Regions from separate parts of the Allobranchiibius sp. GilTou38 genome, predicted to be linked through region 1. Evidence: riboswitches for the same ligand, from Rfam matches in the RefSeq annotation. Region 1 holds a riboswitch; each other region holds the start of a gene.
The links. A riboswitch is a leader RNA that binds a small molecule or an ion and turns the genes downstream of it on or off. The one in region 1 is predicted to bind cyclic di-AMP.
Positions count from the first base shown of each region.

Region 2: it holds a riboswitch for cyclic di-AMP, as region 1 does, so the genes downstream of both, JOB34_RS17925 (transglycosylase family protein) here and JOB34_RS03905 (C40 family peptidase) in region 1, are expected to answer to the same signal.
Region 3: it holds a riboswitch for cyclic di-AMP, as region 1 does, so the genes downstream of both, JOB34_RS17865 (transglycosylase family protein) here and JOB34_RS03905 (C40 family peptidase) in region 1, are expected to answer to the same signal.

Region 1 is NZ_JAGEKN010000005.1:97,568-100,834, forward strand. It holds gene JOB34_RS03895 (FkbM family methyltransferase) at 1-76, opposite strand, end outside; gene JOB34_RS03900 (hypothetical protein) at 119-319, shown strand; gene JOB34_RS03905 (C40 family peptidase) at 389-1,177, opposite strand; cyclic di-AMP (ydaO/yuaA leader) riboswitch at 1,192-1,396, opposite strand; gene JOB34_RS03910 (metal-dependent transcriptional regulator) at 1,504-2,235, opposite strand; gene pdxH (pyridoxamine 5'-phosphate oxidase) at 2,833-3,267, opposite strand, start outside.
Region 2 is NZ_JAGEKN010000010.1:38,418-41,684, forward strand. It holds gene JOB34_RS14385 (SatD family protein) at 1-387, shown strand, start outside; gene JOB34_RS14390 (hypothetical protein) at 384-1,127, shown strand; cyclic di-AMP (ydaO/yuaA leader) riboswitch at 1,633-1,790, shown strand; gene JOB34_RS17925 (transglycosylase family protein) at 1,805-2,512, shown strand; gene JOB34_RS14400 (ribonuclease J) at 2,731-3,267, opposite strand, start outside.
Region 3 is NZ_JAGEKN010000007.1:31-3,297, forward strand. It holds tRNA gene JOB34_RS09180 (tRNA-Thr) at 12-84, opposite strand; gene JOB34_RS09185 (A24 family peptidase) at 132-770, opposite strand; gene JOB34_RS17865 (transglycosylase family protein) at 1,096-1,755, opposite strand; cyclic di-AMP (ydaO/yuaA leader) riboswitch at 1,833-1,976, opposite strand; gene JOB34_RS09195 (threonine/serine exporter family protein) at 2,163-3,267, opposite strand, start outside.

The DNA of each region.
Region 1 (3,267 bases):
TGTCGACGATCTCGACCGGACGTCGACCGCTCAGCACATGCGTGGCGGCGTCGGGTGCGGGTGGGGTGGAGGGCACGAGCGTCAGCCTAGGTGGGCCCGGTGCGGACATACTGGCCGAATGAGCGATGACGCGAACGACCCGAACCCCCAGGAACCCGCCCAGCAGCTCAGCCCCGACGAGGGTGAGGCAGGCGACACGGGGCTCGTCGCGGACTCCGAGGCGAGCGGCGGCAGCGGCGCCGCGACCGGGGAGGACAAGAGCTTCTCGCAGCAGGAGGACGAGAAGCGACCGGGCGACGGCCCTGCCGCCCGCGACTGACCGAACCTCCGCACGACACGACGATGCCCCCTCACCGATGGTGAGGGGGCATCGTCGTGACGTGGACGCTCAGGGGCGGCCGTACCCCGAGGGGGTGCCGTAGACGGCCTCGATCTTCACGTGGTCGCCGGGCTTGGGCGCGGCGATCATCATGCCGTTACCCAGGTAGATGCCGACGTGGTAGGCGGGGCTGCCGAAGAACACCAGGTCGCCCGGCTGGGGGGTGCTCACGGGAGTCGCCGACGCCTGCTGGGCCGCCGCGGTGCGCGGCAGGTTGATGCCGAGCTGGGCGTAGACGTAGCTGGTGAATCCGGAGCAGTCGAACCCGCTGGGGGTGGTGCCGCCGTAGACGTAGGGAACACCGATGTAGCGCTCCGCGATCGCGACGACGCCGCTGGCGGACGAGGGCGCCGAGACGGTGCTGCCACCGCCGTTGGCCGACCGGACCGGCGTCGTGTGCTTCGGCGCGGGCTGACTCACGGCGTGGCGCACCGGGGCGACCGCGTGGCGCACCGGGGCGACCACGTGGCGCACCGGAGCCAGCGCCGCCTTCTTCACGACGGGCGCGACGTAGGTGTCCGCGTGGACGGCGACGAGCCGGGTGTGGGCGTCGACCGCCGCGGCGACGTGCGGGGCGGACGTACGAGCGGTGTTCTGCACCAGCGTCATCGACGCCTGGGCGGGAGCCGCGGCGGAGGCCGGGCCCTGGTGCTTCGTGTCAGCGGCCTGCGCGGACTGGGAGAACACGGCGGAGGCCACGAGGCCGCCGCCGACAGCTACCGCGGCGGACACGCGTGCGGTGGTGTTGAAGGACGTGGACAACTTGCTCGGGGCGCGATGACGCCCCCGGGGCTGCATGACAGACACGGATGAAAACCTCTCGGCGCCTACGAGGTGAGCTGTCGGGCTCGGGTGGAGGTGTTACCCGGTCCGTGGCAGTCCGTTCCCCGATGACTGCCCGTGACTTAGCCCCGAGGCCGTCCCGATACTGCGAACGGCCGAAGGTGGGTCCCCCGCTCCTGCCTTGCGGATCGTTGCATTCCCGGGCTGCTTGGCAGGACTCGGCGGTGCCGCTCGGGGGTCCTCAGGCTGAGAACCGCCGCCTAAGATACATCAGCTGCACACCCAGGTCACAACGAGGTCACAACGACGGTGGACATCTCCCCGAGCCGGCGGACCGCGCCTCAGGAGACGGGCACGGCTCCCGCGGCGAGGGCCGCCGTGGAGGGCAGCTGCACGAAGACGTGCGAGGCGATCTCAGGGGGAAGCGAGACGCCCTCCGGCCCGTCCTCGACCCGGGCCAGCACCCGCCCGTCCTCCAGGCGTGCGCGCACGACGGCGCCGGGTGAGATGCCGGCGGCGGTCAGCACCTCCAGAGTGGCGTGATCGGCCTGCGCGGGTTCGCCGATGCGGCGTACGACGAGCAGCGACGGCTCGGCGGAGACCACCTCGGTGAGGGAGGCGACGCCGTCCCGGAACTTCTCGATGGTCCCGGTCTCCCCCAGTTCGGCGAGACCGGGGATCGGGTTGCCGTAGGGGGAGAGAGTGTGGTCCTTCAGCATCGTGAGGATCTTGCGCTCGACCCGCTCGCTCATCACGTGTTCCCAGCGGCAGGCCTCGTCGTGCACGTACTCCAGCTCCAGCCCGATCACGTCGACCAGCAGCCGCTCGGCCAGCCGGTGCTTGCGCATGACGCGGGTGGCCAGGGTGCGGCCGTGCTCGGTGAACTCCAGGTGGCGGTCGCCCGCGAGGGTGAGCAGGCCGTCGCGTTCCATCCTGGCGACGGTCTGGGACACCGTCGGCCCGGAGTGGCCGAGACGCTCGGCGATCCGGGCGCGCAGCGGGACGATGCCCTCCTCCTCCAGATCGAAGATGGTGCGCAGGTACATCTCGGTGGTGTCGATCAAGTCGGTCACAGGGTCGATCTTCCCATCCCGGACCGGCGTCGGCACCCGTCGGCGCACAGTGACCACGCAGCGCCCGTTCGGGAATCATCCGGGCCGGGCGGTCGTTCCAGTGAACGTGGCAGCACGGACGTCCCCTCGTCTGCTGTCACGCGAAGGTCTCGGACTCCGGTCCGGGGCGAGCGGGCTGCGAAGCCCGGCTCGGGCGGCCGCCATCTCCCCCCTGTATGGCGGTCGCCCTCTTCCTTCCTCAACCGCCTCGCGAAACCCCGTTGCGGGCCACCTGCCGACGTGTCTACCGTGCTGGGTACACGAGAAAGGAGGTGGTCCGAGAGTGCATTCATCTAGGACGCGTGAGGTGGTTGCGCACTAGCGCAGCCGTTGGTCGGCCTCCCATTCGGTGACCGGCTCTTCAACGGACGGCGTTGGTGAAGACCACGCACCACCGCAGCCCGTGGGGGCGCGACCCGTCCATCGCGCACCGGCCACCAGGTCGGACCCCGCGGGCTGTTTCACGCCCACTCCCGAGTGGCATACCTATGTTTCGAGTGGCGCACTCCCACCGGGTGCACTCGAGCGGCTTCTCCGCCACTCGACAGGTCGAGCGGGTCAGGGCTGCAGGCGCTCCCGGGTCCAGACCGACGGGTCGTCCAGGGCACCCTCGCCGGTACGCGTGAAGCGCACCCGGTCGTGCAGCCGGCTCGCCTGACCCACCCAGAACTCCACCTCGTCGACGTGGATCACGTATCCGCCCCAGAAGGGCGGCACCGGCACGTCGCCGGCGCGGCCGTGGTCTGGATAGCGCTCGGCGTACCGCTGCTCGGCAGCCTCCAGTGCGGCGCGGTCCGCGACCGGGCGGCTCTGGTCCGAGGCCCACGCGCTGATGCGCGAGCCCCACGGACGGGAGTCGAAGTACTCGGCGACGATGTCGCGCGGCAACTGCTCGGCGCGGCCGGTGAAGCGGATCGCGTGGTAGAGCGCGGGCCAGGTCAGGGTGGCGGCGATCCGTGGGTCGGCCGCCAGATCGGTGCCCTTGCGCGACTC
Region 2 (3,267 bases), on a different contig from region 1:
CTGAGCTGGGGAGGTGCCACCGTGCTGGACGCCCGCGCCGGCACCCAGGACGGACCGGCGTGGTGGGCCGCCCGCAAGGCGATCGAAGCGGCGCAGGCGGCCGAACGACGACCGGCGACGCACGCCGTACGCACCGTCTACACCCCCGCGCAGGACGACGGCCCCAGCGCGGGAGCGGTCAACGCCGCCCTGGTGTGTCAGGACCAACTGCTTTCATCGCTGGATGAACGAGCCATGCGCATCCTGCAACGCCTCGTGGCGGGCGAGTCCCGCACGGAGATCGCACGCGCCGAGGACGTCTCCCCGTCGGCGATCTCCCAGCGCATCCGCGCCGCGGGCCTGGAAGTCATCGTGAACGCCGCCCGCGACCTCGCCTCCGTCCGATGAGCATCCTCGGCGCACTACTGCTCGCCGTCGGCGTCGGCGACCTGGTGCGGGTCCGGTCCGTCGTGGCGTCGTACGCGGTGGGGCCGCTCGTTCTCCTCGTGGCCGCCCTGGTGGCCGACCTGCACGACGCCGCCGACATCGTGCTGCTGGTCTTCGCTGCCGCGGTCGCCGCCGCGTGGCGCTGGCTGGCCGGTCGCGCCGCGCGCAGCAGACACGGCGAGACGCTGGCGCTGTGCCTGCTCGGAGCGGGCGTCCTGGTCGTGATGATCGCCGCGGGCAGCGCGAGTCACGCCGACGGCGCGCTCGGCCACTGGATGCGGCACAGTGCGTTCGCCACGCTGCACGAGCTGTCGCCCGACCGCTTCCTGCTGGTGCTCGGCCTCGGCGCGGTGCAGCTGGCCACCGGCAACGAGCTGGTGCGCCTGGTGCTGACCGCGATCGGCGCGGTGAAGCCGGAGGGCCAGCCGCAGCCCTCCGACGAGCTGCGCGGCGGTCGGCTGCTCGGTCCGATGGAGCGCCTGTTCATCCTCGGGCTCGGCATGGCCGGGCAGATCACCGCGGCCGGGCTCGTGATCGCCGCGAAGGGCCTCATCCGCTTCCCCGAGCTGCAGGCCCGTCGATCGGCGCGCCAGGAGATCTCCGGCCTCGGCATCGATGCCGTCACCGAGTACTTCCTGGTCGGCAGCTTCGTCAGCTGGCTGGTCGCGCTCGGCGCCCTCGGCATCGTCGGCCTGCGCTGAGGACGGGCGTGACATCGGTCACCCGGTTCCAAGGCCCCGCTCAGCACACCGCGGTCGGGCAGGTGCGACGGGGATCCGGTGGATGTCCGTCTCACCCGCACCAGGGCATGACCACAGGGTCACAGCGTCGACGCGTGACCGCGGGCGGACTGCGCAGGCGCCCAGTGCCGGTCCGTTGCAAGCAGATTGCACCCATCCGGCACGAGCTCGGCCGCCGCTGCCACCACCTGCTGGGCCTCGGCGCACACTGCCGCCGGGTCCATGCGTTTCGGACATAGCCTTTCTAACTATCACATCTCAACCCTCAGATGCGCTTCCGCTTGCTCACAGGACCGCCACAGACACGACCGGACGGTCGACCAGGCGGGTTTGGCAGGGGCGGCATCGGCACGTACGGTGGTCCACATCGGGTCGTCAGCACTAGATGTGCTAACGGCCCACTTTCGGGGCGTGCCACACCACGGCACGATTCAGCCCTCGTGGCACCGCGCCTAACCTCGCCCGGTGTCACCATCTGCCGGGAACGTCCCGGGAACGGCGAGGACGGGGGACCCAACCGGGTCTCCATGCATGGAGACCCACTGGGGTTAAGCAGAGAACTTCTGCAGGGCACCTGACCGCCCGACCCGACAGCTAACTCCGTAGGCGCGCGTCAGGAAAGGGACATTGGTTCATACATGAAGAACATCTCTACGAAGACCCGCATGATCACCGTCGGTGCCGTCGGCACCGCGATGCTCGGCACCGGCCTCGCGGCCGCCGGCACCGCCCACGCTGCTTCCGGTTCCGTCTGGGACCGCGTCGCTGCTTGTGAGAGCGGCGGCAACTGGGCCATCAACACCGGAAACGGCTTCTACGGCGGCCTGCAGTTCACCCAGCAGACCTGGGCCGGCTACGGCGGTACCGCGTACGCCGCCCGTGCGGACCTCGCCAGCCGTTCGGCTCAGATCGCGGTCGCCCAGAAGGTGCTCGCCTCCCAGGGTCCCGGCGCATGGCCGGTCTGCTCCAAGAAGGCCGGCCTGACCTCCGGCAACGGCGCGGGCAGCGGTGGTGGCGTCGCCACCCCGGCCCCCCGCCCCGTCGTCAAGCACCCCGGCCGCGGCGCCTCGCGCCCCGTGGTCAAGCAGCGTCACGCGGTCGCCCCCCAGGTGCGCACCCACCGTTACGTTGCTCCCCAGGTGCGTACGCACCTGCACCACGCCGCTGCGCCGCAGCTGCGTACGCAGCCCACCGGCCGTGTCATCACGGTGCACGCCGGCGACACGCTCAGCAAGCTCGCTGAGCGGTACCACGTCAAGGGTGGCTGGCAGGCCCTGTTCGCCATGAACAAGGGCACTGTGAACAACGCCAACCTGATCTTCATCGGACAGCACCTGTCCATCTGAGATCTCTCATGAAGAAGGCCCGGACCGCTCGTCGGTCCGGGCCTTCTTCTTCTCCCCACGAAGTTCTCCGCTACGTGGCGGAGAACTTCGCGGGGTGACGTTCGGGGCCCCCGCCAAGTATCGGAGCGAAGCTTCGGGCCCCGACAAGGTATTCGGAGGAGCGAAGCGGAGGAGAAACCTCGTTGGGTGAAGCGAAGCGGAGAACTCCGCGGGGTGACTCAGGCGTCGATGACGACCGGGATGATCATGGGACGCCGGCGCAGCTTGCCGCCCATGAACGAGCCCACGGTGCGGCGGATGACCTGCTGCAACTGGTAGGAGTCGGTGACGCCCTTGCGGCGGGCCTCCTCCAGGGCGGCCTCGAGCTTCGGCAGCACTTCGTCGAGGACCGCCTCTCCCTCGGCGAAGCCGCGGGCCTGGATCTGCGGTCCGGCCGCGATCTGCCCGGTGTCGGCGTCGCGTACGACGATGACGGTCACGAAACCCTCGTCGCGCAGGATCCGGCGGTCCTTCAGCAGGGTCTCGTCGGTAGTGCCCACCAGCGAGCCGTCGACGTAGATGTAGCCGCACGGCACCGCGCCGGTGATGGAGGCCTTGCCCTTCACGAGGTCGACGACGACGCCGTCCTCGGCGAGCACGACGTTGCTGCGCGGCACCCCGGTCTTCACGGCGAGGTCACCGTTGGCGATCAGGTGGCGCCATTCGCCGTGCACCGGCATCACGTTGCGCGGCTTGACGATGTTGTAGCAGTAGAG
Region 3 (3,267 bases), on a different contig from region 1:
GGTAGAACGGGAGCCGGAGACAGGAGTCGAACCTGCGACATCCTCATTACAAGTGAGGCGCTCTACCAACTGAGCTACACCGGCGTGGGCTCGCGACACCGCGCGGACCGGCACCGATGGTACCGGCGGGCTCAGGTGGCGGCGAGCAGCGCTCCCAGTGCGCCGAGCAGCAACGACGGGCCGAGCGCGACGTGGGTGTGCCGGGTCGCCCTGCGCGTGAGCACCAGCACGAGCGAGACGAGCCCGCCGATCACGAAACCCCCTGCCAGTCCTTGGATCAGCACCGGGTAACCCCACCATCCGAGCGGCAGTCCGAGCAGGGCGGCCAGCTTCACGTCGCCTAGGCCGAGGCCGCCGGGCACGGCCAGTGCAAGAAGCAGGAACACCGTTCCGGCGAGCGCCCCGCAGAGCAGTGCGCGTGGCAGCCGGTGGACATCCCAGTCCAGCGCGAGCAGCAGGGCGATCACCGGAATGGCCGGAAGGGTGAGGCGGTCGGGCAGCCGATGCACGTCCAGATCGATCGCGGCCAACGGGAGCGCGACGGCGATCAGCACGACGTACGCCGACACCAGGCCCCAGCGGTGCAGGTCTGCCAAGTGCCACACCGCACCGGCGGCCGCGAGTGCCGCGACAGGCACGAGCCACCTGCGGGCGGGCAGCGGTGCGCTCTCTTCGGGCAACCGATAGCGCCCCGTCGCGAGCGAACGACGCAGCCACTCCCCGTACGCCGCGCCGACGGCGCCAGCGAGGAGGACGGCGGCCGCGATCATCGCGTCAGTCTGGTCGCCCGCGCGCCGGCGCGTGGGCGGTCTGTGGACAAAGGTCGATGCTCACAAGCGACCACGCGGCGCCCTTGTGCCGGGTCACCACCCTTCGCGCCGCGCGCAACGGACCGAGCGGTGCCCTTGTGACGGCCGAGCCCCACGCGTACGCCGCGTTTCGGACCGAGCGGGCCACAACGAGCGCCACACCCTTTGCCGCACTGCACCTTTCGGACCGAGCGGGCCGAAACGTCAGCAGCACAAAACAGAAAACACACCGCAGGACGACGAACCGCCCGCCCCTACAACAGGGACGGGCGGTTCGAGTGGTCGGTCAGACCAGCACGTACGCGTTCAAGAAGGTCTGCAGGCCGCGGACGGTGCGCGTGTTCATGTACGACGCGCCATCGCGGCTGATGCCGATCTTGGTCTGCAGGGCGGCGACCGTCTTGGGGCCGATGTCGCCGTCGGGGGTCGTGCCGACCTTGCGCTGCAGGGCGGTCCGGGTGGAGTAGGACATCGTGCCGGTCTGCGACACGCCGACCCACTGCTGCACCGCTCTGATGGTGAGCGGACCGAAGGAGCCGTCGACGGCGAGTTTGCGGACGCTGCCGCGGGAGGGGGGCGGCTGAGGAGTGGGATTGCCGCTCCCGGGGTTGACCACCACGGCGAGACCGTTGGCGCGGGTGAGCCCGGCGCGCACGCTGCACACCGGCCAGGCGCCGGGGCCCTGGGCGCGCAGCACCGCCTGCGCGATGTAGATCTGCTGGTCGCGGGTGGCCAGGTTGGCGGTGGCGCCGTACTTCGAGCCGCCGAAACCGGTCCAGGTGCTGGCCGAGAACTGGAGCCCGCCGTAGTACCCGTTGCCGGTGTTGATCGCCCAGTTGTTGCTGCTCTCGCAGGTCGCGACGCGGTCCCAGACGTTGTACGGGGACTCCGCGTGGGCGGCGCCGGCGGTGGCCAGGCCGGCGCCGACGGTGGCGGCGGAGGCCATCATGACTCCAGCGGTGCGTCGTCCGGTGGTGGAGGACGGTCTGGCGACAGCGTGTTTCGGTGCGTAACGCAAGAGCGTTCCTTCCTGACGAACGCCTGCGGGGTGAGCTGTCGGGTTCGGGCTGTCAGGTGCCCGGCCGGCGTGCCGGCTTCACCCCTAGGCAGACACGTACGGCGTCCGCCGTTGTTGGGTCCCCCGTCCTCGGCCGGCGTCCTCGGGAGTGAGGGGCCGGTGCGTCCGATGAGGTTCGGCGTCCGGACGCGCGGGTGTGCGGTATGCAGTTGTGACACTTCCCCGTACTTGTGACGTATGAGGTGCGTGTGACTGGTGATCACATCGTGCAGGGGCGGCAAACGTTACCGGAGGTTTGCGACACGCGGGCGGAAATGCTTGCTCTATCCGAAAGATCAGCGTATGCGGGCTCGGCGGCGCCGCAGCGCGTTGCGATCCAGCGGTGCCGCGAGCACATCGCCGAGTACGACCCCCGTACTGATGGCGAGAGCGACTCCCGCGGCGCCGAGCAGGGTCGGGAACGCCGCTGCGCTCTGGGTATTGGAGGCGGCGGAGCCGATCACCGAGCCGACGATGGCGTCATACATGCCCTCGAAGATCCGCAGACCGGGAAGCATCGGCGAGACCGCCGGCAGCACCAGCACCAGGGCGGGCGCGCCGAGCCGTAGGCCGATCACGCGGGCGAGCACCCCGACCGACACCGACGCCACCGCGATGGAGGTGGTCGCCCCGACGGCCCACACCAGGTGCGCCAGACCCGACAGGCCCAGCGCCAGGCTGCCGAGCACCGCGGTCGGCAGGATGAAGCGCGGCCTGCTGCGCATCGTGAGCGCACCGGCGGCGGCACCGACCGCGCCGTAGAGGAACTGCAGGCTGAGCGTCGCGCTCGAGGATCCGAAGTGCAGGGCGCCCGGTGAGGTGAGCTGCAGGTTGAGCGCCGAGTCGAGTTTGAGGGTGAGGGACAGGCCGCCGGCGACGCCGACGATGATGCCGGCGGCGCTGAGGAAGACCGTGAGCAACCGGCCTGCGCCGGTCACCGGATACCCGGTGATGGCGTCCTCGACCGCCGAGGCCATCGCGCGTCCGGGCAGCAGCACGACCAACCCGCCGGACACGGCGTACGCGAAGTCGGCCGTCGACATCTGCAGTCCGAGGTCGCCCTTCGCGGCCAGCAGGTAGCCCAGCCAGGCCAGCATCACGGATACGGCACTCCCGACCGCGTCGATGTAGAACGACGGGATGTTGCGCCTGCGGATCAGACGGCCGAGATAGTCGGTGACGAAGGCGGACAGCACGGCCACGACGATGGCCATGCTGCCGCCGCCGAGCAGCGCGCACACCGATCCCGCCAGCGCCGAATAGCCGACCGCGATCAACCACCGCGGGTAGATCCGGGTGCTGCGCTGGATCCGCTTGAGCCGTCCCAGCGCCTCGTCGATGTCGGTGAAGCCGCCCCGGGTCAGCTCCTGCACCATGACGTGGACGTCGGTCAGCCGGGCG